One region of the Paenibacillus tundrae genome, then DNA from elsewhere that is predicted to be linked to it. Evidence: riboswitches for the same ligand, from Rfam matches in the RefSeq annotation. Region 1 holds a riboswitch; the other holds the start of a gene.
What was found. A riboswitch is a leader RNA that binds a small molecule or an ion and turns the genes downstream of it on or off. The one in region 1 is predicted to bind glycine.

Region 1 (16,095 bases):
TGCACAATTTCTGCGAAGCTGTGCACAGCTGATGAAATATATGGAGGGCAAATCCGAGATCGCTCCAACCGTTAGCCGTTATGCTGCATCGATGATGCTGATGGAATCATTGCTCAGTGAGATTGAACGCAGTATCCATAACGGACGTATTCAAGATCTGGCGAGCAAAGAGCTTACACGAATCCGTAAAAAAATGATGGTTAACGAAGAGCGAATGAAGCGTAAGCTCGATTCACTGCTCAGCAAACATCGCTCCATCATGCAGGAAAATGTCATTAGTCAACGTCATGGAAGAACCGTTCTGCCGATCAAGAAGGAATTCCGCAAGCTGGTCAAGGGCAGTGTGTTGGACGAATCAGGAAGTGGGCAAACGGTATATATTGAGCCGGTAGAACTCATGAGTCTTCACAGTGAACTCGCGGCACTACAGGGAGATGAATCTCGAGAAGAGATGAAGATTCTTGGTGAGTTGACCACGCTCACAGAGTCATACAGTCGTGAAATTGCTCTGAATACCGAGACGGTAGGCATACTAGACTTTCTTCTGGCAAAAGCAAAATATGCGGTCACTACGGACGGACGCGTTGTTCAAGTTAATGCAGAAGGAAGAGTTCAAATCCAACGTGCACATCACCCATTAATGGGCGAATCTATGGTTCCACTCGATTTTACAATTGGCACGAACTATCGTTCACTCATTATTACGGGGCCGAATACCGGGGGGAAAACAATAGCACTCAAGACACTCGGACTACTCACCCTTATGATGCAATCCGGTTTGCTTGTCCCTGTTGGAGAAGGTGGCACGATGTCTGTATACAGTGAAATTGCGGTGGATATCGGAGATGGTCAAAGCATGGAGCAAGCACTCAGCACGTTCTCTGCCCATATTCGCAACATGATCGGTATCCTGGAACAGGCTAATTCCTCAACACTCGTTCTCATTGATGAGATGGCTTCTGGTACAGATCCAGGGGAAGGAGTTGGATTATCCATCGCCATGCTTGAAGAGCTGCATCGACGGGGAGCAACGGTTGTAGCCACCACCCATTTTGGAGAAATTAAGCATTTTGCTGCCGCTACACCAGGTTTTGAAAATGCTCGGATGGAATTTGACACGGCAACATTGCAGCCGTTATATCGGTTGCGAATTGGAGAAGCCGGACAAAGTTATGCGTATGCCATTGCACTGAAACTAGGAATGGCACAACACATTATCGATCGTTCGAAGTCCATCTCCGATCAGGGCATTCAACAGAGCAATTCATCAACAGAGAAATGGATCACAGAACCTTCTTCAACCCTATCAGGTGAAACGAAAGAAGATCCATTAATTCAATCGGGTAGCTTATTGAAATTAGAGCAGGATCACCACATAACCTCCCAGTCTGAACAGAAGCCATACAAAAGCTCACATTCAACAGAAAAACATCCTGTAACTGACATAGCCAAACCTTTCGTGCCTACCAACACCCCTTCTGTGGCAGAGTCGGTGCTTACGTCTATGAAACCGGAAGAATCAGAGACAGCTGTAAAAGCCTACGTATTCCAAAAGGGAGACCGGGTCTACATCGGGTATCTTGATCAAACCGGAACTGTATGCGACGTTGAGGATGCTCGTGGCAATATCGGAGTGATGCTACGCGGTCGCAAGATTAAGATTCACAAGAAGAGAATGACTCTGCATATCGCTGCCGATCAACTCTACCCTGAAAACTATGACCTCGACATTGTATTCGAGAGCAAAGTGAACCGGAAGAAGCGTAAACTTATGGGACGTAAACATGTGGAAGGACTTCAGATTGAACTGCCTCCTGAACAACAATGATAATCCCAGTATCTGATATACTGTAAGAAAGACCTGACCGAGATAAAGGTGGAGTTCAAGTTGAATAGAGAATTAACATTAAAATCAGAATTACAATTGAAATCGGAGTCTACCTTAAGCCCAGATTCAGAAGCAGGCGCAGATCGTGATGCAAATGCAAATCTTAAGGAGGCTCAGATGAATCCACTTGTCTGTCCCCTCTGTGGAAAAGCCAATGGATGTTCGTATGCCGCTGGCGCACCACATTCAGAGTGCTGGTGTAATCACGCTGTATTTCCTGAAGGCGTGTTCGAGAGGATTCCTGCGGAGCAACGAAGAAAGTCGTGCATTTGTCAGACATGTCTGGCAGAGTTTAAGGCACGGGGGTAAATGGAATCCTCTTGGTAGCAAAAATGGGCTGTCCCATAAGTCATAAATATGACGGGGATAGCCCATTTAGTGTTTTTTTGATGTAATGCATCTGACACACGCTATTCGCTCTCAGTTTCCGGGATCTGAAATCTAACGAATCATAGAGGCACTATTTCGTAAATTCAGTTGAATTTTGAGGTTTTGAAAACGCTCTATGACGGAATAGCGACACTCAGGTTCGTTAAATCCTGCATACGTTGATAATCCGCCTATTAAGATGCCGTAGGTTCGTTAGCGTTTGGAGCGAAGATGAATTCCTCTTGGTAGCCGAGCAGCGCAAAGGATTGTAACATCACTCTGCGCTGTTTATTTCTATGCCCTATGTTAACCACGTTGAGCAAGATGTCTAACGATTTTATTTTTATCTCATTTGTAGCTTCCAACGTTGCAGTGACTTCGTAACAGATCCATGGTGTTCGCTACCTACACTGAAGGATGCTTAAGACAAGAAGACTGTCCAAAATCTATTTGTTCATTTAAGTTTATCGTTAATTAACAGCAGTAAAGATTGTCCGTGTTGAATATGAAGTATGATAAGGCAGGTCTTGGATCTCAACCTTCACTCTCATATTGTGATCTGCTGCGTATAACACCTCAGTGGACAATTGTGAGTTGACGCTTAATGCTGTTGCGAGTGACGCTGCCGACACATATCCCCCTAATACAGGTGAAATTTTGGTCGCAATGATCGGTGCAATCGTTTCTGCCAGAATGGCTGTGTTACTGGATAAAGCTCGCATGTTCGCTGCTAAATCTTTTACTGTGCTTTTGTCCATGGTGTAGGTTGCAATCGTTGAATACTGAGGTTGGGGAACTGTGCCAATGTAGTCACTTGCAGAAGCTTGATTCAGAGTGACAGGAACCAGCGGGTACACAGCCGCCGTAACCATCGAAGCTAGCAACACTTTTTGAATGATATTTTTCATAGACTTGTACACCTCCACATGTTGTTAAATTCTAAATTCAAGAATGCTGTCGTTCCTTGCTTATATGTCATTATAGACGCTTCAATACGAGAAACAACTGTAATCCGTGAATTCAGGATGATAGCCCCAAATGAGATAACGTCATTCAATTGCTGTACGTTCATCCATCAACTTCCATGTCCCATAGGCAATCATGGGCATCTTTTCTGCCTTTGAAACTATAGTTATCCTTACCAAAAATAGGGACTTAGTACCTATCCATTTATCAGGAAATAATATCCTTTCTATGCTTATTCAGCACGGCAAACCACAACAAAAAGCACCCTCGTGATTCAAAGCTTCCCCAAAAGGCGATTACTTTGTTCCACAAAAGGTGCTCATATTTATTATAGGTCTGTTCAATTACATTCGAAGTTTAATCCTCGGTATGTTTGCGATAAGCGTCCGCGTTCATGAGCTTAGATAAGGCTGCACTCAAATCCCCATTTACCCGGATCTCAATCATCCAACCTTCTTCATAAGGAGAGCTATTTACAAGCTCTGGTGCATCTTGTAATGCATCATTGATCGCAATAATGGAGCCGCTAACCGGTGAGAACAAATCAGACACCGTTTTGACAGATTCAATCGTACCAATGCTCTCTTCGGCTTGTACACTGGATTCAAGATCAGGCAATTCAACAAACACAATGTCACCCAGCTGATGCTGCGCGAACTCGGTAATACCAATACGTACGGTATCCTCCCCTACGGTCTGCACCCATTCGTGCTCTTCACTGTACAGGAAATCACTTTTCAATTCGCTCATCGATATCCGCCTCGCTTTTCATTAATGAGTGCATGCGTTCTTCAGCCATTCCTTTTTCCCAGAACATAGCGTATGATATTTTCGATTCAAATGTCAAGATATCTCACAATTTATTTGTATTCCACTACTAAAAAACAAGCTCATCAAAATACGAACTTACATATACTAGTTATTATTGGAATAGTAAGCGCAGTCTTTTAATTTATCCGAACATTAATTTATATTTAATCATTAATATTCGTATTTATTTAAAAACCGATGACATTGTTCTTGACATTACTATGCAATTCGCGTATTAATGGAAGGAGTAAAACTGTTTTCGTTGTGTGCAATATCGCGGATGAATGTAAAGGGAGAGATTACCCAAACACCCGAATCTGGATGTTCATGCGGTAACGCCGAAGGAGTAAACCACCCGACAAGCGGGCGGTGAATCTCTCAGGCAAAAGGACTTTTACGGGACGCAACTCTGGAGAGCATCTACCCGCCCGGTAGGGCGTTACGATCACCCAAGGGGAAACCTGCTGCATTGGCGGCGGGGTAACTCTCAGGTACCAAGGACAGAGCCTAAGAATACAGCGTGCTTCTGGCATGCCGGTTCTTTGGCCTGTCCTTTTCCTTTTTCCCAAAAAAAGATGACATCAGGAACCAGACCGTGCGGCATAACGCATCTCAGAAGTACGGCTTTAAGTAAGACTAATATTCATTAATCAACATACTTATACCATTTTTAATAACGATCATGTTCTTTCAATGATAATCCATATGCAACACATTCAGCCGCTTGACGGCTAATGAAGAGGTGATTCGATGTCTGATTTACTTAGAACTCCACTCTTTCCACTCTATCAGCAGTATGAAGGTGTACGTTGCATTGACTTTGGCGGCTGGGAGCTGCCTGTACAATTTAGTGGCATCCAGAAGGAACACGAGGCTGTTCGTGAACGCGCTGGACTGTTTGATGTATCCCATATGGGCGAATTCACCGTTCAGGGTGAGCAAGCGGAGGCTTTTTTACAGCAAATGACCACGAATGACGTAACTGCACTTGTTCCCGGTCAGGCACAGTATACGTTGATGTGTTATCCCGATGGCGGTGTGGTGGATGACCTGCTCGTGTATAAGCTAGAGGAACAGCATTATATGTTAGTGGTTAATGCCTCCAACATCGATAAGGATTGGGCATGGTTGGTAGAACATCTTGCTCCTGGGGTAACCATGACAAATGACTCTGAGCAGACTGCCCTTCTAGCACTGCAAGGTCCATTGTCTGTTGATATTCTCACAAAAGTTACGGACATCAATGTAGCTACTATTGAGCCGTTTCGTTTTGTACAGAATGCGGAAGTCTGCGGTGTAAAATTGCTGTTATCCCGCACCGGATATACCGGCGAAGATGGCTTTGAACTATATGTTCCAGCAGATCAAGCAGCTACGGTATGGAACGGATTGATGCATGCTGGGGAGGATCACGGATTAGTTCCGGCTGGGCTTGGTGCACGGGACACCCTACGCTTTGAAGCAAAATTACCTTTGTACGGACAGGAATTATCACCTACGATCTCCCCGCTGGAAGCTGGGGTTGGTATGTTTGTGAAGCTGAATTCTGGGCCTTTTATCGGACACGACGTATTATCCCAGCAGAAAAATGATGGGCCTGCTCGTAAATTAGTCGGTATCGAAGTGCTGGAGCGTGGAATTCCACGTCCCCATTACCCTCTTTACGCGGATGGTGTTCAGATTGGCGAAGTAACGACAGGCACACAATCCCCTACGCTGAAACGGAATCTTGGGTTAGCCCTCATTGACAGCAAATATGCTGCGCTAGGTACGCCACTGGAGATTGAGATTCGTGGCAAAAAACTAAAAGCCGAGGTCGTAAAGACCCCTTTTCATAAACGGACACGCACGCCTAAGACACCTACTCAAGGAGCTGATCAAGCATGACCAAGCACCGTTACATTCCTATGACCGAGCAGGATCAGAGCGCTATGCTGGCAACAGTTGGTGTAGACACGATTGAAGATCTCTTCCGAGATATCCCGCAGGAGATTCGTTATCAGGGCGAGCTTCCCGTATCCTCTAGGTTAGATGAATATGCTCTTACACGTCATATGTCCAAACAAGCTGGAGCCAATGCCAACTTCGAGACACACGCAAGCTTTCTTGGTGCAGGCATCTATGACCACCATATACCTTCTGTCATTAATCATGTAATCTCCCGTTCAGAATTCTATACTGCATATACACCGTACCAGCCTGAAATTAGTCAGGGCGAACTTCAAGCTATATTTGAATTTCAATCATATATTTGTGAATTAACAGGCATGGCCGTGGCCAATGCAAGTATGTACGATGGTGCGACAGCTTTTGCAGAAGCAGGGAATTTGGCAGCAGCAGCTACTCGCCGTAAACAATTGATCGTATCCCGCACCGTCCACCCGGAAGCACGCCAAGTATTGAAAGCCTATGCTCATGGTCTAAGTCTCGATATCGTCGAGATCGGGTATCAGAACGGAGTAACCGACTGGGATGCCTTACAAGCTACTATTTCAGAAGATACAGCCGCAGTCATGATTCAAAGCCCGAACTTCTTCGGTGCCATTGAACCGATTCAACAAGCAGCTGACCTTGCTCATGCACATAAAAGCCTACTTGTTGTCAGTGCCAATCCAATATCACTTGGACTGCTAGAAGCTCCTGGCAAGCTTGGGGCTGACATTGTTGTCGGCGACGCTCAACCTTTGGGAATTGCCGCATCACTGGGCGGGCCAACATGTGGATATTTTGCTGTATCACAGGCTCATATGCGCCGTATTCCTGGTCGAATCGTAGGTCAGACGACTGATCGTAATGGCAAACGCGGCTTCGTATTAACGCTTCAGGCACGCGAACAACATATCCGCCGGGAAAAGGCGACGTCTAACATTTGTTCCAACCAAGCCTTGCTTGCACTCAGCGCATCCGTGTACATGTCCACATTGGGAAGACAGGGCATGATCGATGTAGCCGATCTCAATTTGCAGAAGAGTCATTATGCACTCGAAGTGTTCAAAGCTATCCCTGGTGTAAAAGCAACCTTCAACGCACCAACGTTTAACGAGTTCGTCATTCAATTGCCTGAAGGAACAAACGTTGATACCCTGCAACTAGCATTGCTGGATAAAGGTTTTATCGGTGGTTACGAACTCGGCCGGGAGTATCCCGAGCTTGCCGGACATATGTTAATCGCAGTTACGGAGCGACGCACCAAAGAAGAAATTGACGAATTCGCACGAGCATTGGAGGGATCGTTGTGAGCCAAGAAACGAAAACATCACTAGGGCAAACTGAGTCAGCACCTGCTACTGCATCGCCGGTGAACACCGAAACCGAATTGAAGAATACTGCTTCAACAGCATCTCCTGCTCCTGAACAGACTCTCATATTCGAACTTAGCAGCCCTGGACGTGTGGCTTATTCCCTACCGGAATGTGACGTGCCTCGCCAAGATCCCGGAGCTTTGATTCCCCGGGAAATGCTACGGTCAGAAGCAGCTGCGTTACCTGAAGTATTCGAAGTCGATGTCATTCGTCACTATACAGCTCTATCCCGCCGTAACTTCGGAGTAGATAATGGATTTTACCCACTCGGCTCCTGTACGATGAAATACAATCCCAAAATTAACGAGGATGTTGCACGCTACAGTGGATTCGCCAAAATCCACCCATATCAGCATGAGTCCAGTATTCAAGGTGCTCTTGAGCTGTTGTACACACTACAAAAGGATCTTGCTGGCCTGACTGGCATGGATGCCGTAACTTTACAACCAGCTGCAGGCGCCCATGGCGAATGGACGGGGCTTATGATGATTCGGGCCTACCATGAAAGTCGTGGTGAAGTACGTACCAAAGTAATCGTGCCTGATTCATCCCATGGAACCAATCCAGCCAGTGCAACGGTTGCTGGGTTCGAGACGGTAACCATTCCTTCGCGAGCGGATGGCCTTGTTGACCTGGATGCACTTCGCGGGGCAGTGGGCAACGACACAGCTGCATTGATGCTTACGAATCCTAATACGCTTGGTCTGTTCGAGAAGGATATCCAGGAGATCGCTTCAATTGTGCATGAGGCAGGCGGATTATTGTATTATGATGGCGCTAATTCAAACGCAATTATGGGCATTACCCGTCCGGGAGACATGGGCTTTGATGTCGTACATCTGAACTTGCACAAAACAATGAGTACCCCACATGGTGGCGGCGGCCCTGGTGCTGGCCCTGTTGGTGTGAAAAGCCGTCTCGTGCCTTATTTGCCTAAACCGATGGTGATCAAAAATGATCAAGGCCTCTATGCTCTGGATTATGAAGGCGATCGATCCATCGGACGTGTCAAAGCGTACTATGGCAACTTCGGCATTTTGGTACGTGCTTATGCTTACATGCGTACGTATGGCCCCGAGGGACTGCGACGTGTATCCGAATGTGCCGTGCTTAATGCAAATTATATGATGGCACGTCTTGCACCTTATTACGAAATTCCATACCCAGGTGTATGTAAACATGAATTCGTGATGTCCGGCCGTGGATTGAAGCAATATGGTGTTCGTACATTGGACGTTGCCAAGCGGTTGCTTGATTTTGGCTATCATCCCCCAACGGTCTATTTCCCACTTAATGTGGAGGAATGCATTATGATTGAGCCTACCGAGACTGAAAGTAAAGAAACACTCGATGGATTCATTGATACGATGATCCGCATTGCGAAGGAAGCAGAAGAAACACCTGAACTGGTGCTTAATGCTCCTTACGGCACACCTGTAACTCGTCTGGACGAAACAACCGCTGCTCGTAAACCTGTATTGAACTGCGCTTGCAGTTAGGACATTTTGAATCTTATTTGAGGGCAAATCAGACTTAAAGACATTTCCACTGCCTTTCCGTTGCCTTACCTGAGCCTTTTCGCTGACTTTCCACTGATTTTCCACTGACTTTCTGTCATACTTCATCTGTGTTGGCTACCTCTTGCGTAGATCGGTACGTCTGTGGAAATTTCCTTGGTTGGAACGTAAATTGGGCACAACCTGCTTCTTTTGGAACAAAAAGTTATATTACACTTGCTCCTTTCAAAGTTATAGAACGTGCCTAATCAAATCATTGTTCACACAAAAGCTCTTGCGGATTATACCTCTGCAAGAGCTTTTGTATGTTACTTTTCTCTTTTGCTGATGGCATTGTTGCTGCCAGTTGCTTTTGTCTTCTTACGGAAACTAGCGTTGCCGCCCAGTTACTTTTCCCTTCTTACAGATACCAGTGTTACCACCCCGTTGCTTTCCTCTTCTTACGAAGACTAGCGTTGCCGCCCAGTCGCTTTCCCTTCTTACGGATACCAGTGTTACTACCCCGACACTTTCACCTTCATACGAAAACTAGCGTTGCCGCCCAGTCGCTTTCCCCTTCTTACGGATACCAGTGTTGCGCCCCATCATGCTGTTAGAACATGTCTTAAACATAGGTAAGCTGTATTCAGATCAATTATGGCGTCTATATATTACTCGCGTCTAGATTGGTTTATGGGCTCACATGGTGATGTCCAGTGGGATTTTCGGCTCCAGACACTGGCTTATAACCGTGAGCGACACCACCGGTCCATAAGATACTCTATGAATCATGACATCTTATTGAGCCCGTAGGCTCACACACGGTGGCGTCCGTCGTAGTTCTTAACTCCAGACTGGCTTATGCCTCTGAAGGGACAGCACTGACTCAAGATATTCTAAGGAATCCAGGACATCTTATTTGGCCTATAGGCTCAATTTTTCAATTTTTAGGAACACCAGACACGTTATTTCTCGAAACCATCGGCTATTATATCGAAAAACGGCTATATTTTCCGATATAACGCGTCTCAGGTTCTTTAGATTTCTGCAGGCGCTTCAAACACCTGAATAAGATGTCTCAGATTCTTTAGAACTGAGTGCCTACTACTCACCACTTAAAAGTCATTGCTAGGAACTTAGCACTTGCGACTTGCGACTTGCATCTTACCACTTGCATTTAGAACTCAAATCTTGGCTCTTTGCACTTAGCACTCGGCTCTCGGCTCTTGGCTCTTCACATAGCACTGATACTTGGCTCTCGGCATTGGCAAGTGACCCTAGCTCTCAGCACTTGATATTTGGCTCTCGGCATTTGGTAAGTGACCCTAGCTCTCAGCACTTGCACTCGGCTCTTGGCATCTAGCTCTTAGCATGAGCTAATCGACTCAATAGTTTCCCTACTTATATCAGAAGAAGCCGGCATCTACTGTTAGGTAGATTCCGGCAACATGCTGCTCGAAACAAAAAAAGCCAGTAACCGCTATAACAGCGGATACTGGCAAAATCGCTGCATTAACGCAGCTCATTATCGGAAAAAAGAAGACCTTTAAGCTCCGGAGGAAACCCCCGCAAAATTACGCTTGAATGCTTTGAACCAATTCAACGACTTGTTCAGCCGTTTGCATATCCAATGCTTTGGCAGCCAATTCTTGCATGTCCGCACGGGACAGCTTCGTGATCTGGCTACGTGCGGGCAGAATGGATGTTGCGCTCATGCTGAACTCATCAAGTCCAAGACCGAGCAACAATGGAATTGCGGTTTCGTCTCCCGCCATTTCCCCACACATGCCAACCCATTTTCCTTCACGGTGAGCTGCATCAATGACCATTTTAACCAAGCGCAAGATGGCAGGGTTATATGGTTGATACAGGTAAGATACACGTTCGTTCATACGGTCAGCAGCCATTGTGTATTGAATCAGATCGTTTGTTCCGATACTGAAGAAATCCACTTCTTTAGCAAACTGATCCGCCAGAACTGCAGTCGAAGGAATTTCGACCATGATTCCGAGTTGAATGCTGTCTGAAACAGCGATACCTTCAGCAACGAGCTTCTCCTTCTCTTCGAGCAGGACAGCTTTTGCTTCACGGAATTCACCCAGTGTTGCGATCATTGGGAACATGACACGCAAGTTACCGTGTACGCTTGCACGCAACAATGCACGCAATTGTGTACGGAAGATATCCAGGCGATCCAGACACAGACGAACTGCGCGGAAGCCGAGGAATGGGTTCATTTCTTTTGGCAGATCCAGGTATGGAAGCTCTTTGTCTCCACCGATATCGAGTGTACGAACAACGACAGGTTTGCCTTCCATTTTTTCCAATACCGCTTTGTAAGCATTATACTGGATGTCCTCGGAAGGAAGCTTGTCTCTGCCCATGTACAAGAACTCCGTACGATACAGACCTACAGCCTCTCCACCGTTCTCTAGAACGCCAGCAACATCATTTGGAGTACCAATGTTTGCTGCGAGTTCCACATGAACGTTGTCCACAGTAACGGTTGGCTCGTCACGCAGTTTTCTCCACTCCGCACGTTGTGCGTCATACTGCTCCTGTTTGGCGCGGTATTCAGCAACAACCTCGTCTGTAGGATTAACCAAGACTTGACCATCCAGACCGTCCACAATAATCAGATCGCCTTGTTTCGCTTGAGCCAGAATGTCTTTGGTACCAACAACAGCTGGAATTTCAAGCGAGCGCGCCATAATTGCGGAGTGAGAAGTACGTCCACCAATGTTCGTAGCAAAACCTTTAACGAATTGGCGATTCAATTGCGCTGTGTCGGAAGGTGTAAGATCCTCCGCAAGCACGATGACTTCTTCACTGATCTCTGCGGGACTCATGAAGTCGATACCAAGCAAGTGATTTAGCACACGTTTGGTAACGTCACGCATATCTGCTGCACGTTCTTGAAGATATGCACTTTTCATGTTCTCGAACATGGAGATAAATTGAGATGCTGTTTCATTCAATGCATATTCTGCATTAACCATGTCATCAGCAATTTTTGCTTTTACCGGATCAATAAGTTCCGGGTCATTTAGAATGAGCAAATGCGAAGCAAAAATCTCAGCTTTTTTCTCGCCAAGCTCTTGTAAAGTACGCTCTTTGATCGCCTCAAGCTCAGCCTGGGATTTACCCAGAGCTGAGTCGAGTTTCGCGATCTCTGCGTCAACGTCGTTAATTTGGCGTTTTTCTACAGAGTAATCAGGATGCTCCAAGATAAACGCCTTGGCGATAGCAATACCCGCCGAAGCCGCGATCCCGGAAACATTAAGCATTAATTTCGCCCAACCCTTCGTTAACCATAACATCAGTCAAAGCTTGAAGAGCTTCTGCTTCGCCTTCACCTTCAACGATAATGCTGATTGTGTCACCTTGCTCCAAACCAAGGGAAAGAACGCCCAGGATGGATTTCAATGTTACTTTTTTACCGTTAGCTTCTGCAAAGGATTCTGCACCTTTGAATTTGTTTGCTGTATTTACCAAGGCTGTCGCCGGACGTGCGTGGATACCATCTTCGTCTGTAATTCTGAATGTTTGTTGCATTACAATCATCTCACTTTCGCAATTTGTTTTTTTAGGCATTGCATATATTTACACTTGCTTGCCATCATCGTAACACTTCTTATTTTATCTCAATGATTGGCTGATCGCCAATTTTCAACACGCCACTCTTCTTGAGAGTGACTGTAGAGCCCTCTGGCAGGTTGGTGAAAATGACTGGTGAAATAATCGATGGAGCGTTTGCTTTCACAAACTCCAGGTCGACTTCCATAATCGGCTGTCCTGCCGATACCAAGTCCCCTTCCTGCACAAGCACGTTGAAGCCCTGACCTTTCAGCTTCACCGTGTTCACACCTATATGAACAAGCACTTCCTTACCACCGTCAGACATAATACCTACGGCATGTTTGCTTGGAAATACATTAAACACTTTACCATACACAGGAGATGTTATCGTTCCGTCATGTGGCAGAATTGCGAATCCGTCACCTGTCATTTTCTCGGCAAAGACCGGATCAGGTACATTCGTAATATCCAGTAGCTCACCATTGACCGGCATGACGATATCTTCTGCAACAATGCGTTCACCTTGCTCTCCTTGCGCCTTCTCTTCCTCTGGCGTTGGCGTCACATCAGCAGCCGGAGTTGGTGCAGGTGTACGTCCTGCGATGATGTCTTGCATTTGCGATTTAATTGTATCTGAACGTGTACCGAAGATGGCCTGTACATTATTACCCACTTCTAGCACGCCAGATGCACCCAATTGCTTCAAACGGTCTTTATTTACATTCGATTTCTCGTTCACTTCAATCCGCAAACGAGTAATACATGCATCCAGATGTTTGATGTTTTGTTGCCCACCAAATGCAGCAAGAATATTGTGCGGTAGGTCGTCTGTCGAGCCCTTACCTCCGCCTGCTTGTGTTTCCATGGTTGCCTCTTCACGTCCTGGCGTCTTGAGATTGAATTTGCGAATAATCAATCGGAAACCGATGTAGTAGATCACCGCAAGAATCAAACCAACGATAATAACGTCCCACCATGGTGTGCGATTCGGAATAATCCCGAAGATCAGGAAATCGATGAACCCACCGGAGAAGGTCATTCCGATCTTGACACCAAGAATTTGCATGGTCATGAACGACAAACCTGCAAAGATACAGTGTACTGCGAATAGCACAGGCGCTACAAACAAGAATGAGAACTCTAGCGGTTCTGTGATCCCTGTCAGGAATGAGGTCAGCGCTGCCGAACCCATGATGCCTGCTACGTACTTTTTGTGCTCTGGTCTTGCTTCATGGTACATCGCAAGTGCCGCTGCGGGCAAACCGAACATCATGAACGGGAATTTACCTACTTGGAAGGTTCCCGCCGTAATATCGGCACCATCACGAAGCTGATTGAAGAAAATTTGCTGATCTCCTCGAATAACATCTCCAGCCTTATTCACGTATTCCCCGAACTCAAACCAGAATGGTGAGTAGAAAATGTGATGCAAGCCAAACGGAATCAATGACCGTTCAACTACACCGAAGATGAATGCCGACAATGTTGGACTTGTATCTACCATGAAATGAGATACAGCATTCAGTCCATTTTGAATTGGAGGCCAGACAATCACTAGAAGTAACCCAATGATGAGGGAAACAACTGAAGTGATAATCGGAACAAAACGTTTGCCTGCGAAGAAACCTAGATAAGACGGCAACTCAATTTTGAAAAACCGATTGTAGCATAGTGCGGCGGTAATACCTATGATAATACCTCCGAACACGCCGGTACTTAATGTAGGGATACCTAGTATACTCGCATACCCCGGCACTTCCCCAATCATGGCTGGCGTAACACCTACAGCTGTACCTAGTGTCACGTTCATGACCAGGTAACCAATGATGGCTGCAAGCCCAGCTACACCTTCACCACCAGCTAATCCTACGGCTACACCGACGGCGAACAGCAGTGCAAGATTATCAAATACGATCTGACCCGCATTCATCATAATCGTTGCGATCGAGTTCACCCAAGGAGTATCTAACGCCGTAACGTATTGCAAAAAGTCTGGATTAACCAGCATGTTACCAATGCCTAAGAGTAATCCTGCCGCAGGCAAGATCGCTACAGGCAGCATTAGCGCTTTACCAACTCTTTGCAGAACACCAAAAAGCTTTTTGAACATCGCGTTGTTACTCCCTTTCGTTCTCTGTTAGTATGTCGTGATGCAAGCAAGGGGACACAAAAAAAGCATGAATTAATAAAGGAATCGAACTAACCTTTTCGGGTATAGCATACCCGGGTTAAGGTAAGAACAATCACACTTTAATAACTCATGCCTGATCGAGTCAGTAACACGTCGCTTATGTTTATTCAGTTGCTTGATTACGGAAACCATTGTAGCATCACTTCAATTACAGTGCAAGCCTTTACAGTAAATTTCCTAAAAACCATTCCACATGTGGAAATATATCACTTCTTCTCTTCTTCTTTCCTCTGATACAACCGTTGAAGATGAATAGTGAGATATCCCACCTCAGCTGGATACACAGGCAGATTCAGCCTTTTCTCCATAACTTTTGTTAGCTTCCATGCAAGCGAGTACATTTCAGGGTATTCCAATTTCAAAAGAGAATCCAATTTATGAAGCTCCTCGACTTTGTCTCCACGACGAACACGCTCTAGAGCAAAACGCAGATGAGTTAATAAACGTGAATAATCCAGCGATTCCGTTTCAAACGAATAGTCCAACTGCTTCGAGACAAGGCTCACCAGATCCGTTATTAATTGAGAATGCTCTCGTACTTGGGAGATATTCTGGTTCGTCATAGCACTATAGATATGAAGGGCAATAAACCCGATCTCATCCATCCCTAAATCGACGCCCAGCTTCTCTTTTATCAAGCGAACAGCGTATTCACCCATACGATATTCTTCCGGATAGATCTCGCGCGTTTCATATAAAAATGGATTTTGAATGACAATTCCCTGTTCCTTACGCTTCAATGCAAAAGAAATATGATCAGTTAATGCAATATGGATATGCTCATTCAATGGAGCATCCGTACGTTCAGCAATATACGTAATGACTTCGTTAATAATCTCGATCAACGCTTCATCCACTTGTGGAAGAAGCTGCTTGTACTGCTCCTGCTCCTGCTGGTTCTTCAAAATAAACATTTTCTCCACAGCCATAAGTGGGATATTGTCACTTGTTTTGCGGTTAAAGCCGATGCCTTTACCAATGACAACGACTTCCCCATGTTCAGGATGCTGTGCAATGATTACATTATTATTTAGCGCTTTATCTACATGCAGGCTGCTCATTGTTTGCACCTCTTTTTTCACACCATCTTGGGCGTGATGAAGTCACACCCTGTTACGAACGAAAAGACATCCGGAGCGGGCAAACCGCGCCGGACGTCTTGCTTAAAAAGTAACAAAAATTCGCCTCAAGGTCAATAGAGCTTACCACTGACAATGCTTGTAATACTTACTCGTCAGCTCTCGTTTTTTCCACAATTTTATCTACGATGGACGGAGTCGTTGCAGATTCGCTCTGTTGTACAGCAACTGGTGCAGCTGTTTTGGTTTTGGTAAGACCTTTAATCAACTGTTCAACATCAATTCCGGACACACTTTTGAGCATCTCTGGTGCTGTTGCCATCAGTTCAGTTACATAGTTACTAACCCGTGTTGCCCCTTCACCCTTACCAGTATCTACCACTGTCAATTTATCAATGGATGAGATTGGCTCTGC
Region 2 (16,095 bases), 2.0 Mb from region 1:
ATGATGCATCGGATGTCGCTTCCATCGTATGGAACGCAACGCTAGCCTTTGTCGGCATTATTATGATTTCATTAATCCTGGATGAGACGGGGTTCTTCGAGTGGGCAGCGCTACATATGGCTAGACTTGCTGGAGGCGATGGACGCAGGTTATTCATATACGCGATCTTGCTTGGCGCGGCTGTGTCTGCACTCTTTGCCAATGATGGCGCAGCGCTTATTTTGACACCAATCGTCTTGGCTATGGTAAGAGCGCTCAAGTTTGATGAACGCATGGTGCTGGCTTTTGTCATGGCCAGTGGCTTTATTGCGGATACAACATCACTGCCTCTCGTCGTCAGTAACTTAGTTAACATCGTATCTGCTGATTATTTTGGCATTACGTTTCTGGAATATGCGGTGAAGATGATTGTGCCCAATATATTTTCCATTGTCGCGAGCACAGTGATGTTATTTTTGTTTTATCGTAAAAGCATACCGCTCCGTTATGACATCACCGCTGCGCGTGATCCAAAGGAAGCTATTCGCGACCCACGTGTGTTCCGCATTGCATGGTTCATGTTGGTGCTATTGCTGGTTGCGTATGCGCTAAGTGAGTTTCTTCCGATTCCAGTTTCGGTTATCGTAGGTGCTGTAGCACTGCTATTTGCTTGGCTTGCGCGTAAGAGCGAAGCCGTTAATTTGAAACGGGTAGTGATGGAAGCACCGTGGTCAATCGTTGTATTTTCCGTTGGTATGTATATCGTCGTATACGGGCTTCGTAACGCAGGTTTGACCGATCATCTAAGTCGCTGGCTTGATGCAATCGCAGAACATGGGGTGCTGGCAGCATCTGTTGGTATGGGTGTCATTGCTGCAGTGTTATCCTCGGTGATGAACAATCTGCCTACCGTACTGATTAACGCATTAGCGATCCATGGGGCGAATGCCGAAGGTGTTGTGCGAGAAGCGTTAATTTACGGTAATGTGATCGGTTCTGATCTGGGTCCCAAAATGACGCCGATCGGCTCGCTTGCAACATTACTATGGCTACATGTGTTATCGCGTAAAGGTGTGAAGATCACATGGGGATATTATTTCAAGGTTGGCGTGATCTTAACCATTCCAACATTGTTAATTACGCTTGCGGGGCTGGCATTATGGTTGTGGATTCTAGGTTAGTAAAAATGATTTTACATTAATAGCTTCTATACAATCTGATCAATTGTAAAAAAAATCAAAACAAAAACTGCTCATAGTTTGGTGCTGATGCACTCACTGTGAGCAGTTTTTTTTATTTTGCCGATTGGTGTCTGGAATAGCGCTAATTTTTGTGCGATTTCTCGTCTATTTCTTTTTGCTCTTATATAGAAGAAACAACTCTTACTCCGTTGTAATGAAATTTTACAAAGACCATCTAGATCAGGCGAGCATAATGCATTAAACAGGACCAGCCTCTCCTGAGTTCCATCGCTAATTGTTAAGCACCGTTAACAATGGGCGGTGGAGCAATTCATTGTAGGCCTGGTCTTTTCTGCCCTCCTCCTAGGCTGTAGATTGAGAGGTTTGGGAATCTCATCAGCGCTGACATAGCGCAGGGAACGGAACGATTGTGGAAAAGCGGAGCGTTCGCCTTTATCCCCGGATGTTTTCCTTGGAAAAAACAAATTATATACATCAGGGGATAACAGCGATTGAAACAACGTCCGTTCCCGGAGCGACCTACTCAGCGATGGAGTTTTCCAATTATTTTCCAATAACAGCCTACATTTTTAACATTGCGTTTACAAAACAATGATTTTGAGATGACATACCGAAACTACAATGATTAAAGAGTTGATGGTGAACACACAAATTCACAAAACGCCATCACCAAATTGGGGGAGGAAAACAAAACTATGTTTAAAAAGTTGCCGTTTATTTTGATGACCTTGTCGTTCGTACTCGTGCTCGCAGCATGTGGATCGAACAATAACGCTGGAACAGAGGGTTCTGCAAGCAATGGATCAGGCGAAGCTGCTACTGAACTTAGCGGTAACATTCTGGCTGTTGGATCTACAGCATTACAACCTCTGGTTGAGCAAGCTGGACAGAAATTTATGGCAGTTGACGAATATAAGAACGTAACAGTACAAGTGCAAGGCGGCGGTAGCGGTACTGGTCTGACACAAGTATCTGACGGACAAGCTACAATCGGTAACTCTGACGTATTTGCTGAAGAGAAGTTGGAAGACGAAGCAAAAGCAAAAGAATTGGTTGACCACCAGGTAGCAGTTGTAGCGATTGCTCCAGTTAGCAACAAAGATGCAGGTGTTGAAGACCTGACGAAGCAACAATTGATCGACATTTTCTCCGGTAAGATCACGAACTGGAAAGACGTTGGTGGCGCGGATCAAGCAATCGTTATCGTTAACCGTCCTGGTAGCTCCGGAACTCGTGCAACATTCGAGAACTTCGCACTGGGTACAAAAGTAGAAGATATCCAAGGTTCTATTCAAGAAGATTCCTCAGGTACAGTTAAGAAATTGGTTTCCGAAACGCCAGGAGCTATTGGATACCTTGCACTTTCTTACCTGGATGACAGCTTGACAGTCCTGAAATACGAAGGCGTAGAAGCATCCGTTGAGAATGTTGAAGCTGGAACATACCCAGTATGGGCTTACCAACACATGTATACAAAAGGCGAGCCGGATGCAGCTACAAAAGCATTCCTTGATTACATGCTGAGTGACGAAATTCAACTGACAGACGTTAAGGAACTGGGCTACATTCCAGTATCCGGTATGAAAGTTAAACGCGATGCAACTGGCGCAGTGACTCAATAATCTTTGAACTTGCTCATACAGCGAGAGAGGCGGACCTAGGTCCAGCCTCTTTGCGCGGTTTATGAAATAATCCCATATTTTACATTAATTCTACGATGAAGGATGGTTGTTATGGAACAGACCGAAGGGGGAACGGTAATGAACAGCAACATGAAACCTCGCCGGCCCTTGAGAGAGAAACATTACTGGGAAGATTGGACAGGTCGTATTTATACGTCGATTTGTGTCGTTTTTCTGATCGTTGTTATGTTTTCCATTGTGTATTTTGTGGCGTCCAAGGGTCTGACGACCTTTTTCCGGGATGGCGTGAGTTTACGTGAATTCATATTTGGAAGAACGTGGAACCCGTCTGCGGAACCATCAGCCTATGGAGCATTACCGTTCATCACGGGTTCCTTTACAACCACCTTGCTGGCGGCTTTGATTGCAAGTCCACTCAGCCTATGTGCAGCGCTCTTTATGACGGAGATTGTACCGGGCAAAGGGAAAAAGATCTTACAACCTGCGATTGAGCTGTTGTCTGGGATCCCGTCTGTTGTTTATGGATTTATCGGTCTGAGTGTAATTGTACCTTTGATGCGTACTCTTTTCGGTGGAGCCGGCGTCGGGATCGCAGCTGGATGTTTGGTTTTGGCCGTTATGATCTTACCTACAGTAACAAGTATTATGGCAGATGCGCTCTCAGCTCTTCCTAAAGGGCTTCGTGAGTCTTCTTATGCTCTAGGTGCTACACGTTGGCAAACAATCTATCGTGTCATCATCCCAACAGTTCTGCCAGCGTTGTTGACAGGGGTTGTATTGGGTATGGCTCGTGCATTTGGTGAAGCTCTGGCTGTGCAGATGGTTATCGGTAACGCACCACATGTACCGACATCCCTGCTTGAATCGGCTTCAACGTTAACAAGTGTTATCACATTAAGTATGGGTAATACGACAATGGGATCGGTTCATAATAATGCGCTCTGGAGTATGGCACTGGTATTGCTCGTAATGACCTTTGTATTCGTTATTCTGGTTCGCTTGCTTGAAAGGAGAAACCGGGTATGAGAATGAAGGCCAAAACAGTAGATAAAATTGCTACCTATGTCATCGTTGTGCTCGCACTGTTCATCGTTGCATTGTTGCTTGGGTTACTTGGTTTCATCTTGGCACGAGGAATTGGTCATATTGACTGGAACTTCCTGACTAGTGCACCGCAGATGCTCAAAGGTGGGGGCGGTATTGGTCCGCAGCTCTTCAACTCGATCTTCTTGCTCGTATTAACACTCATTATTACGATTCCGCTCGGATGGGGCGGAGGAATTTATATGGCGGAGTATGCCAAGCCAGGACGCATTACAAGCTTCATTCGCTTGGTCGTTGAGGTATTGTCATCTTTCCCGTCAATCGTTATCGGTTTGTTCGGACTCTTACTCATTGTAAATACATTTGGCCTGGGCTTCTCCCTAATCTCAGGTGCGATGGCGCTTGCGATCTTCAACTTGCCACTGATGGTACGGACGACTGAGCAGGCATTCCGTGCAGTTCCTAAAGAGCAGAAGGAAGCTGGATTGGCACTTGGCTTGTCCAAGTGGAAGATCATCACATCCATCTTGTTGCCTGTAGCTCTACCGAGCTTGATTACGGGTACGATTTTGGCTTCTGGTCGGATCTTTGGTGAGGCGGCTGCCCTCATGTTTACAGCAGGGATGAGTAGCCCACCGCTGGATTTCACAGATTGGAATCCAACGAGCCCTAGATCACCGCTCAATCCATTCCGCCCAGCAGAGACGTTGGCCGTTCATATCTGGAAAGTTAACAGTGAAGGCATTGGCCCAGATTCCAAGGAAGTTGCAGCAGGTGCATCCGCAGTCCTTGTCATTCTCGTGCTGGCTTTCAATCTAAGTGCACGCTGGATCGGTCGGGTTGTATACCGTCGCATGACAGCTTCGAAATAAGGAGGAATCCCACATGGCCATACCTTTTGGTACGGAACAGTTAAGCATATATTATGGGCATTTCCAGGCGGTTAAACAGATTAGTCTGGCATTCCCTGAAGCGAGCGTGACGGCCCTTATTGGTCCGTCAGGTTGCGGTAAATCGACGTTCCTTCGTTCGTTGAATCGAATGAATGATGAGATTGCCGGATCTCGTACAGAAGGCCATATCTGGATGGACGGTAATGACCTGAACGAGCCGGGTACAGATGTAATCAAGCTTCGCCAGAAGATCGGCATGGTGTGGCAGAAGCCCAATCCATTCCATAAGTCTATTTATAACAATATCGCGTTTGGCCCCCGCTATCGCGGTACGAAGAGTAAAAAGGCATTGGATGAGATTGTGGAAAAAAGCCTGCGCCGTGCAGCCCTTTGGGATGAAGTGAAGGACAGACTTAACGAGTCGGCCTTGTCACTATCTGGTGGACAACAACAGCGTCTGTGTATCGCGCGCGCACTGTCGGTTGACCCGCAGATTTTGCTGCTTGATGAGCCGGCATCTGCACTGGATCCGGTATCTACGGGTAAAGTGGAGGAATTAATTTCCGAACTGAAGAAAGATTTACGGATCGTTATTGTAACGCACAACATGCAGCAAGCAGCACGGATCTCAGATTTTACCGCGTATTTCTATTTGGGCAGCATGATTGAACACGGGAATACAGAGCATATCTTTACCAACCCAGACAATCGCCTGACACAGGAATACATTATGGGACGTTTCGGTTAATGACAACTGGAGTGGTTGGAGAACATCGGAACTAGCGTAGGATAGAACGTATAGAGAAATAAGAGGGCATAATTCTTGGGCGAACGCGCCAGGGGTTATGCTCTCTTTTACATCTATAGGATAGATATCTTCAAGATTTTAGGTGACTATATTATTGGGAAAGTTTGCCGCAGTCAAAACAATCATGCTACGATAATAAGCTGGAAAGAAGGGTATCTTTACCACTCAGGACTTGACCTGATTCGGAAGACGTTCGAGAATGGCAGTATCTTCTTGAATTATATATGTATAACACAGAGATGAAGACATCACGACAACATGCGTCAACCAATGTAATTGGGGCGTCCTGAACTCAGGAGGCTCTTTTTGCGTACGTATTGTTTCATATATTGAAGAACGCAATTATGAAGAAAGTATAAACTCTGCGGAGAGGTATATGGATTTCGCTACAATACAGTCATGAGAGGATGAAACAGCGATGAGAGACAATGTAAACATATTGCTGGTGGAGGATGATCCGGAAATCGCCCGCATTTTGATGGACCATCTTCGGCGTGAGGGGTATGGAGTGACTTGGGCTTCGAGCGGTCTGGAGAGCTGGGAAGATTTCAGGGAGGGAACGTATCAAATGGTCTTGCTGGATCTGATGCTGCCGGAGATGGACGGGTTCACGGTATGTAAAAATATCCGCCTGATCAGCGACATTCCGCTGCTTATGATGAGTGCGCGCATCGAAGAAGAGAGTAAGGTCAGGGGTCTCGGTCTGGGCGCTGACGATTATATTACCAAGCCGTTCAGCCTGGCAGAACTTACAGCCCGTATTAAATCCCACTTGAGCAGATATCGCAGATACCAGGGTGTCAAGCCGGAATCGACCCATCAACAATACAACGACGAGTTGTCGATCGACCCATTCAATCAACAGGTCCAGATTCGTGGGGAAGATGTCGTACTGACAGGCAAGGAGTGGGCTTTACTCACGCTATTATCCTCTCATCCAGGCCGTGCATTCACCAAAGCTGAGCTGTATGAACATGTGTGGAATCAGCCAGTTGCGGGAAGCTCGGGTACGGTTACCGTCCATGTAAAGAGCTTGCGAGCCAAGCTGGGTGACGAACCTCATCAACCACGCTGGATTCAGACTGTGTGGGGCAGCGGATACCGATTTGTAGGAGAGATAGTGGAATGAAGCTGAAGTACTGGTTGATGATTGCATTTCTTATTGTGATGCTGCTCCCTGTCGCTGCAGGATGGGCACTAATTTCCCTGTACAATTACCTTAGCGACCAGCGCTCCGTAGCGGAATATATAGAGTTATCCGGACGGCTGGCTCCCATTGAGCAGAGGTTATCTGACCCGGATCTATATCGGTTGCAATCTTCGGATGCCTATGCTTCGCTCTCTGGACTGGCTAGTGATCAAGTGAACGTAGACCTCTATTTACCTTCAGGTATCCGGGTGTACACATCCGGCGGGGATGCCTTGTCTGCTGGAGCCTATACCGTCAGGGGTTCGGAGCTATATCGCAATTTGTTCGACATGCAGATTCGTCATCGTACGTTTACGCTGAAAAAGCCAGTATGGGAAAAAGGCAAGCTGATTGGGATATACGAGATTACCATGCTTCGCAGAGAGTGGCTGGAAGGTATCTCGATTCGGACAACCTGGGTCATTGGGTTCGCCGGTGTTTTCTTTATCCTATTATATGGCACGGTGCTCTGGCTGCTATCCAGAAAGCTTTTTCGTCCGATGAGACATCTGATGGATCGAATGCATGCATTTGCACGAGGGGAAATTCCCATGGATGACGTACCGGCGGCACGTCGGGATGAAATGGGTATGCTGCTAGAGCAATTCGATGCGATGCAGGAGAAAGTCAGGCAGACTCAGACAGAGGTGGAGAAGGAACAAAAAGAGAAAGAGCTCATGGTCGCTTCGCTGTCTCATGATCTGAAGACTCCATTAATGTCCATCAGTGCCTATGCGGAGGCACTTAGTGTTGGTACTCCACTAGAACCTTCAGAGAGACGGGACTACCGGGATGTGTTGTTTGGTAATGTGAACCGGATGAAGCACATGATTGGTGAACTTGAAATGTATACGGCGCTGGGTTCCAGTGAACTGAAGATGGCCATGGTTGAGGTGGAAGGCGAAGAGTTTTTCGATATGCTTCTCGGAAGTTATGGGGGACTCGTCGAGCATGGACAGTTTGATGTGAAAACGGTTGTCCGCACAGACCGCCTCTACCGGCTTCATCCCGAGCAACTGATGCGTCTGACAGATAATTTAATTAACAATGCACTGCGTCACACAAGTACAAACGGTGTGGTGGGCCTGGGTGTTATTGCTTCAGATCAGCAGCTTCCAGAATGGATCATATCAACACTGGTGTTGGAGCTAGATAACTTCAGAACGGGATCAACATTAATTCTGGTGCAAAATGAAGGGCCTGCTATTCCCGAAGAACAGCTGAATCGTATTTTTGAACCTTATGTTCAACATCAGAACCAGGAAGAGAAGGCGTACGCGGGCAGTTCAGGTCTGGGATTAAGCATAGCCAAACGGATTGCCATCAAGCATGGAGGTGAGATGCGCATGTGGTCGGCAGAAGGATTAGGTACGCTGGCTGCATGCCGATTGCCTGAGATGTAAAGCCCTTAAACGAAATGAGAGAGGATGAATGACAATGATGAAAAAAGGATGGATGATGCTCGGTACAGCCCTACTTGCAGGGTCACTGCTCGGAGGTTGCGCGGAGAAGGATCTGGTTGGCCTGTCAGGAGATGAGATGATCGAGAAAGTTGTCCATGCAGAAACGAAACCCGCCTCATACTATGCCGAAGGTGTAATGAAAATGTGGTCGGATGACAAATTGAGTCACACGATGCACATAAAGGAATGGGTCGATGGAGAGACAGGACGTAAGCGCACAGAAACAGAGGAGAATGGCAATATCAGCTACGCGGTCAATGACGGAACGAACATTACCATTTACGAAAAAGAGACGGGCACGGCGTATTCAATGAACGTATCTGCCATGGGACAACAGCCTGAACAGACTCAAAAACAGATACTGGTGAATCAGCTGGAAAGGTTGCGGAATTCCCATGATGTGGATATGATGGGACAGGAAGAGCTTCATGAACAGGAAGTCATTCACATTAAGCTGACGCCGAAGGAAGAGGGTACCTTATCCATTTCCTCCGAGTATTGGGTAGACCCTAAAACATGGATGATTGTTAAAGTCATCAGCACATATGGTGATGAAAAGTCAGAAATGGTCTATGATCCGATACAATATGATCCGGAATTTTCTGAGGATACGTTCGTGATTGACATCCCCGAGGAAGTCGATGTGAAGGATCTGAACGATCTGACCCAGAGTTCGGAAGTGAGTCTGGAAGAAGCTGAGCAAGCTTTGGGACAACCCTTTTTGCAGGATCTGAACGGTGAGTTGGAGCTATCACGGATTGAGATGTATTCATCAAGCGGAGCGTTTGGCAGGAATGAAGTGACCTTGTATTACATTAACAACGACAAGGTTGAAGTGAGTCTAACGGTATTCAATGCGCCGGATGAAAATGTTGATAATACACTGCTGCCCGATGAATCCAAGGTGGAAATTCGAGGTACCGAGGGTTCGTATATGAAGAGCATACGAAACATATCATGGACTGAGAATGGATTGCGTTACTCCATTATGGGTGAGAACGAAGAATGGACGATGGAGAGGCTTCAGGCTTGGGCGAAGGAACTGAAGCTTTCCAATTAGATTTAATTTGAATTGTAGGAGAGTGTGAGTCACGCAATGGATAACACAGAGCTTAACAACAGAGAACTGCGGCGTCTCCACCCAAAAGTTAAACAAGCTACAGCCCTGACGGCCCTTATGGTCAATGGGCTGTTGACTCTTTTGGCCATTGGATATCTGATTGTCGCATGGGCTAGAGATTGGACGTTGTGGCCAGGCTGGGCTGCGCTCGGATTATTCACCTTGTCCTTCATGTGGTTTGGCTGGGCTCTGCCAGCTCTTCAATATCGTTATTTCAGTTTCCGAGTTGCTGAGGATGAGCTTGAAATTCATTCCGGCTGGCTGTGGATCACCGATACGATTGTGCCTATGACACGTGTGCAGCAGGTAGAGCTGGAGAGCGGCCCGTTGCTGCGTAAATATGGATTAGCTAAGGTCAGTATCGTTACTGCTGCAGCGACACTTGTGATCGCTGGTCTGGAGCGTGAGGAAGCGGAGCAACTCAAACGAAATATCGGGCATTTAGCCAAGGTGGAAGATCGAGATGAATGAACTGAATGAAACAAGGCGTCTACACAAAAGTTATATTTTGTTTCCATTATTCAGTGTCCTGAAATCGTTACTGCCGTTCTTCATTCTAGTAGTACTCAAAGGACTTAATTGGAGCGCAATCCCTTGGTATCTCTACGCAGGAGGAATTGCAGTTGTATTGCTGCCCTCTCTTCTATATGGCTGGTTGAAATGGCGGAAATTCAGCTATACCTTGCAAGAGGATCGCATCGTGCTACGGCGGGGGATGTTTGTAAGGGAAGAGAGATCTATCTATTTCAGCCGGATCCATGCTGTACAGACACAACAGCCTCTAATTCAGCGCATCCTTCGAATCGCACAACTTAAGATTGAGACACCCGGTGGCAGTAAAGAGGCGGATGGTGTGTTACCGGCGCTACGTGTTGATGAAGCGAAGCGAGTGGAGCGGTGGTTGTATCAGAAGCGGAGTGAGGCTGTGGTGAAAGAGCCTGCTGCGGTCACACCCGGACAACAGATGGAGACTTCTGGTACCGAGATAGGAATCCATGGTGAGTATGCCGGAATTAAAGGTGAGCATGGTACAGAACCCGGTCTAAGATCAGTTCATGAGACGGGTGCAGATTCTAGACCAAGCAGGGTGGAGGGCTTAGAAGTTCTAGAGCCTGTTGAAACGGAAGTGCCTGTGCAGCAGGAACAGCTGCTGCGATTGTCGGCCGGTAGACTGTTCGTGGGGGCATTAACAACCATGAATCTGCCGCTTCTTCTCGTTTTTGCCACAGGAACCTATTCTTTCGCAGATGATTTGTTACCAGATCATTTTTATCGACGTCTAGTGGAGGAAGCGGGGAGTTTGCCGGCCATATGGTGGCTAGGTCTTATTCCTCTCATGTTTTTACTCGCTTGGATTCTATCAGCGGTGTTATTTACAATTAAGTATGCTGGGTTCACGGTAGAACGCGAGGGTGGGAATATCTCCATTGTCTCGGGTCTGCTAGAACGCAAAAAGCATGTATTTTCACCTACCAAGGTGCAGGCAGTAGCTATTCGAGAAGGACTGCTGCGTCAACCATTCGGGTATGCGGAGGTTGAGATTTATGTACTGACTTCCGAGAAGGAGAAAAAAATGATGCTTCACCCGCTGCTACCCATGCGTGAAGTGAACGAACTGCTTGCAAGCATCGTGCCACAATATGAATTACAAGCAGATATAGCGAAGCCGCCGTCACGGGCGCTATGGCTGTTTCTCCGTTGGAAACTGCTGATTGCCATGCTGGTTGGAATCGCAGGAACGATATATTTTGGCATGGTGGGTATGGGGTTATTCTTACTACTGCCTGTGTTCGGTTTGTGGGGATATGCACGCTACAGGGATGAAGGGCTGAACATATATGGGAAGCAATTGTTGATCCGCCATCGGCAGATCTCCCGTTTAACCGTGTTAATGCGCCGCCCCCATGTGGTTACAGTGAATGCTATAGCAACATCCCGTCAACGTGCTAGGTCATTACTAACCGTAGAGGCAACATTAATGGTAAACCGTGGCGGCTGGAAGGCGACCTTCTTGGATCAAGCTCATGCAATTGCCGTCCAGAATTGGATGTATCAAGCTGCTCAGTACGCTGTACGCAGTAAGCCTAAGCCGTGACTAATCAACGAATAGGTACTTCTTCTTTCAATTAAAAGTCGAGGGGGAAACGACAGATGGAGAACAGCCAGGAGCGGATAGAGCAGCCTGGTAACAAGCCTGGTGGTTGGAAGCATGCTGGACTGTTATTGGGTGGGGTTGGCATATCTAATCTGGGTGATTTCATATACATTGTGGCTATCAACCTGATGGTGTTGAACATGACGCAATCTCCAGCGGCTGTAGCGGGATTATGGATCATCTCGCCAATCGCCTCAGTATGCACCAAGTTCTGGTCAGGCAGTGTTATTGATCGCTACGATCAACGCCAGTTGATGATTGGTGCGGATATTGTGCGGGCATTGCTGGTAGCCACACTTCCCTTATTTTCAAGTCTGTGGATGATGTATGCTGTAATGTTTCTAATTAGTATGTCATCCTCGATATTTGTACCCTCTTCCCAGGTGTACATTACTCGGCTTGTACCGGCTGAGCGGCGCAAGCGATTTAATTCGATGCAGGCACTCATTAGCTCGGGAGCTTTTATTACGGGGCCTGCTGTAGCTGGTGTATTATTGTTCTATTTATCCCCCGCAGTAGCGATCTACGTGAATAGTGTTTCGTTTGCCGTGTCCGCTCTGATTCTTATGCTGTTACCGAAACTGGGTATAGGTGAGCAGAGTGGTGGGAAGTCGAGATTGTCACCACGGATCATCGCTCAGGACTGGCAAGCTGTGCTGAGGTTTAGTCGCAAGAGCGGTTACGTTGTCGGGATATACGTCATATTTCAGATTGTTCTCGTCATTGGTATGTCGCTGGATGCACAGGAAGTTGTGTTTATTCGTCAGGTGATGAACTTGTCTGAATCTCAATATGGGGCATTGATGAGTGTTACCGGCATCGGTTATCTAGTCGGTTCGTTGCTTGTCACCCTGCTCGCCAAACATATTCCGATCCGTCATATGATGGGGATTGGCGTGCTTATGGTCTCGCTTGGTTATTTCCTATTTGCACGCTCGTTTTCCTTCGAGCTGGCAGCGTTCGCCTTTATCCTGCTTGGATTGTGTTCGGCACTTGCCAACACAGGTCTGGTCACCTTTTACCAAAATAATGTTCCAGTAGATCTCATGGGCAGGATGAGCAGTGTCATTGGACTGATGCTGAGCGCGCTTCAGGTAGCTTCTATTTTGATTGCAGGGGTAGTGGCAGAGTATCTATCTCTTCGTCTGGTGTATACGGTTGTCTCGGCAGCGATGATGTTAGTGGCACTTATTTTATGGATTACTAGTTTGCTTCCTTCAAGAAGTTCATATTATCAAGAGGCTGTGACAAAGAGTGCGACAATGAAGTAGGTTAGACTGAAGTTGAAGAACGAACGGCATAAGTGAGATAGCTCGACAAGAAAGAAAGAAAGTAAGTAAGTAAGTAAGTTGGAGCAGGGGTGTGTCGTATGGGGCGATTCAGAGAGAAGTTTGCCTGAATACCCGAACCTTAGGACACACCTGAACATACATAGAATTAACAACAGAGATGTAGATAAATGAGTAAGTTGAATACAACGATGTGACAAAAGTTCACAGTAGTTAACGCTTACATGTGGTGGAGAGACAACAAATCGTTAAGTTTATTGACATGAAACTTGCGGTCGATTACTCTTAATGAGTAAGATTATGTTTTCGTCGGATGACTAAATGTTTTATGATTTTAATACAGCGAATGATAACGAGCGGGAGAGACCTGTGCGAGCTGAGTAAGATGGCCTGCGATCAGGCACCGAAGGAGCAAGCTGCCTGCGCACCCGGCGCGGCGGTTAATCTCTCAGGTAAATGTACCATCGTTGGACGCAACTCTGGAGAGTGCGCATGATGCGCCACCCAAGGGGTATATGATTAAACAGCCTGGTACAGTATGTGTAAGAACAAGGCATGCACTGTATCGACTGAACGCTGTTGATCATGAAACTCTCAGGTATCGAGGACAGAGAGAGGGCTTAAGGCCTTCTTCTGTCCTTTTTTGATGTCATCATTCAGTAATAATGGAACATTATGGTTGAGTATCTGGATGGACATGACGAATACAAATGGAGGGTTTTTGGATGCGTTTTAAAGATGTTTTCTCAATTATTGGTCCGTCGATGACAGGACCTTCAAGTTCACATACGGCTGGAGCGGCGAGGCTCGGCAGAATAGCTCGTCAGTGGTTGGGTTGCACGCCAGAGCGCGCCCGGCTGACATTATACGGATCGTTTGCCGATACGTATCAAGGACATGGTACAGATCTTGCTCTCATTGGTGGATTGCTTGATTATGCGACAGACGATCCGCGAATACCAGATGCTGAAGAGTATGCAGAACAGGCGGGTATAGAGGTTGAGTTTTTCACAAGTGGCCTGCCTGCGCCCCATCCCAATACGGTCAAAATTGAGCTGTGGCACGGTGACCGTGAATGTTCATTGATCGGTGCGTCCATTGGCGGCGGCAGTGTATCGGTGCACGCGTTGAATGATTTTCGCGTCCAGATCAGCGGGGAGTTCCCAACATTGGTGTTGCGTCATGCTGACAAAGCAGGAGTGCTCGCATCTGTCACGTCTACGATTAGCTCCTCAGGCGTGAATATCGGCTATATGCAGGTAGACCGGAAAGCTCGGGATGGTGAAGCCTTGACTGCAATGGAGATGGATGGGGCACCAGACCCGGATATGTTAAGCCGTTTGAAGTTGCTGGATCATGTGCTGGATATTCGTGTAATAGATTTGAAGAAGGGAGTGAGTCCAGATGCGATTTAAGCATTTGCATGAACTGAATGCGATCTGCACGGCTGAATCCAAGACCATTGCTCAGTTGATGATTGAAGAACAAGTCCAAGAGACGAATACACCGGAAGCAGATGTTGTGCAGCAGATGTCGGAATATTATCAGGTGATGAAGGAAGCGGTTCATAAAGGGCTGAATGAAGATACGGTGTCCCGTAGTGGTCTGACTGGTGGAGACGGCAAGAGGATGGCGGAATACATTCGTAAAGGAGAGACTTGCTCAGGTGATGCTTCGGCACTTGCGATGGCGTATGCCCTGTGTGTCTCTGAAGTTAATGCATCCATGGGGCGAATTGTTGCTACCCCTACAGCGGGTTCGTGCGGCATTATTCCAGGTGTGTTCATCAGTTCCCAAGAGCGTTTTGGCTGGAGTGACGAGCACCTGGTCAACGGACTGTTCTGTGCTGGAGCGATCGGTTATGTAATTGCGAACAATTCGTTTATCTCCGGTGCTGAGGGTGGCTGTCAGGCTGAAGTGGGCTCTGCGATTGGTATGGCAGCGGGTGCTATGGTGGAGCTACGTGGAGGCACGCCAGAGCAGGTCGTTCATGCGGTTGGTTTGGCGTTAAAAAATACACTCGGTCTCATCTGCGATCCAGTCGCAGGTCTCGTCGAAATTCCTTGCATCGTCCGTAACGGACTAGGAGCCGTAACCGCTCTAGCGGCTGCTGATATGGCGCTTGCCGGAGTACGTAGCGCCATTCCGTCAGATGAAGTCATTGATGTCATGCTTGAAGTAGGTAGTGCTATGCCAAGCAGGCACCGGGAGACAGCTCAGGGGGGACTGGCTCAGACCCCGACAGGTCGGAAAATGATGGAGAAGCTTGCTAAACCGAAGGCAAAACGTGCACCGGAACCAGAGTTAGAAACAGACGGGGCAGCGGATTCTGCTTCAGAATAACATAGGAAGAGGCGCCTAGCAGCGTAGTAACCTTCTGCTGGCGCCTCTTTGGCGTACATGGGTTCGAAACGAAAAGCTGGCATAAGGGTAGTGTTGTACTGTGTCTAATTCGTACCGTGTGCCAATTGTAGCATCCGCCCCGTGCCGAGTGCTGACATCATGCAAGGCTTCTGGATGAAGCTTCGCCCGAACTCCATATTATTCCAGAGCCAGGCTTAACACCGCATATCCGTAGGCAGGAAGCTCGATCGCAAGTATGCCATCCTCTAACGCGATCCGGTGCTTCTCGCCAAACAGCTCATTCCAATCATCTGTTTCCGTCTCTAGCTCAACGATGGCAGTTTCTTCTGACCGATTGAACAAGATTAGAATGCGTTCTTCTTCATTCTGACGTTCCATGACAAGCTGGCTACCGCCTTCGCGTGCTTGTAGGAATCGAATGGTACCGTCTGCGCGTAGAGCGGGATGAGCGTGACGGAGTGCAATAAGTCTTTGATAAAAGTCGAACAGTTCGCGGTCTTGCTTCGTCTCGTCCCATTCCATACATTTGCGACAACCAGGGTCATGATCACCGTCTAGTCCAATCTCGTCTCCGTAATAGATACATGGCGCACCCATAAAACTGAATTGGAATAACGCAGCCAACTTCATCTTCCGTTGATCCCCTTCACAGAGAGTGAGCAAGCGGGGCGTGTCATGACTGTCTAACAAATTAAAAGCGACCTCGCTCGCCTGATGAGGATAGCGGGATAGTTGACGACCTATGGAATTGGCAAATTGCTCAGCATGCATTGTATTTTTGACAAAGAAATGATTGACCGCTTCGGTAAACGGATAATTCATCGATGCATCGAACTGATCGCCCTGCAGCCAAGCAGACGATTCGTTCCACACTTCGCCAAGGATATAGGCTTCCGGATTGGCAGCCTTCACGACCCGGCGGAAATCTCGCCAGAAGGCATCGTCT

Region 2: linked by a shared signal. The riboswitch ahead of sdaAB (L-serine ammonia-lyase, iron-sulfur-dependent subunit beta) and the one ahead of gcvT (glycine cleavage system aminomethyltransferase GcvT) in region 1 are both predicted to bind glycine.

What each region holds. Positions count from the first base shown of each region.
Region 1 is NZ_CP145605.1:4,955,956-4,972,050, forward strand. Features, by position in the region: gene V6W81_RS22280 (endonuclease MutS2) at 1-1,828, shown strand, start outside; gene V6W81_RS22285 (cysteine-rich CWC family protein) at 1,889-2,197, shown strand; gene V6W81_RS22290 (hypothetical protein) at 2,728-3,165, opposite strand; gene gcvH (glycine cleavage system protein GcvH) at 3,581-3,973, opposite strand; glycine riboswitch at 4,314-4,437, shown strand; glycine riboswitch at 4,441-4,539, shown strand; gene gcvT (glycine cleavage system aminomethyltransferase GcvT) at 4,784-5,920, shown strand; gene gcvPA (aminomethyl-transferring glycine dehydrogenase subunit GcvPA) at 5,917-7,272, shown strand; gene gcvPB (aminomethyl-transferring glycine dehydrogenase subunit GcvPB) at 7,350-8,834, shown strand; gene ptsP (phosphoenolpyruvate--protein phosphotransferase) at 10,406-12,118, opposite strand; gene V6W81_RS22320 (HPr family phosphocarrier protein) at 12,111-12,386, opposite strand; gene ptsG (glucose-specific PTS transporter subunit IIBC) at 12,466-14,520, opposite strand; gene glcT (glucose PTS transporter transcription antiterminator GlcT) at 14,808-15,662, opposite strand; gene V6W81_RS22335 (flotillin family protein) at 15,829-16,095, opposite strand, start outside.
Region 2 is NZ_CP145605.1:470,291-486,385, forward strand. Features, by position in the region: gene V6W81_RS02215 (arsenic transporter) at 1-1,160, shown strand, start outside; gene V6W81_RS02220 (phosphate ABC transporter substrate-binding protein PstS family protein) at 1,877-2,803, shown strand; gene pstC (phosphate ABC transporter permease subunit PstC) at 2,942-3,850, shown strand; gene pstA (phosphate ABC transporter permease PstA) at 3,853-4,740, shown strand; gene pstB (phosphate ABC transporter ATP-binding protein PstB) at 4,754-5,509, shown strand; gene V6W81_RS02240 (response regulator transcription factor) at 5,988-6,698, shown strand; gene V6W81_RS02245 (HAMP domain-containing sensor histidine kinase) at 6,695-8,161, shown strand; gene V6W81_RS02250 (LolA family protein) at 8,196-9,281, shown strand; gene V6W81_RS02255 (PH domain-containing protein) at 9,318-9,812, shown strand; gene V6W81_RS02260 (PH domain-containing protein) at 9,805-11,436, shown strand; gene V6W81_RS02265 (MFS transporter) at 11,493-12,767, shown strand; glycine riboswitch at 13,133-13,258, shown strand; glycine riboswitch at 13,263-13,398, shown strand; gene sdaAB (L-serine ammonia-lyase, iron-sulfur-dependent subunit beta) at 13,511-14,200, shown strand; gene sdaAA (L-serine ammonia-lyase, iron-sulfur-dependent, subunit alpha) at 14,190-15,128, shown strand; gene V6W81_RS02280 (alpha-glycosidase) at 15,327-16,095, opposite strand, start outside.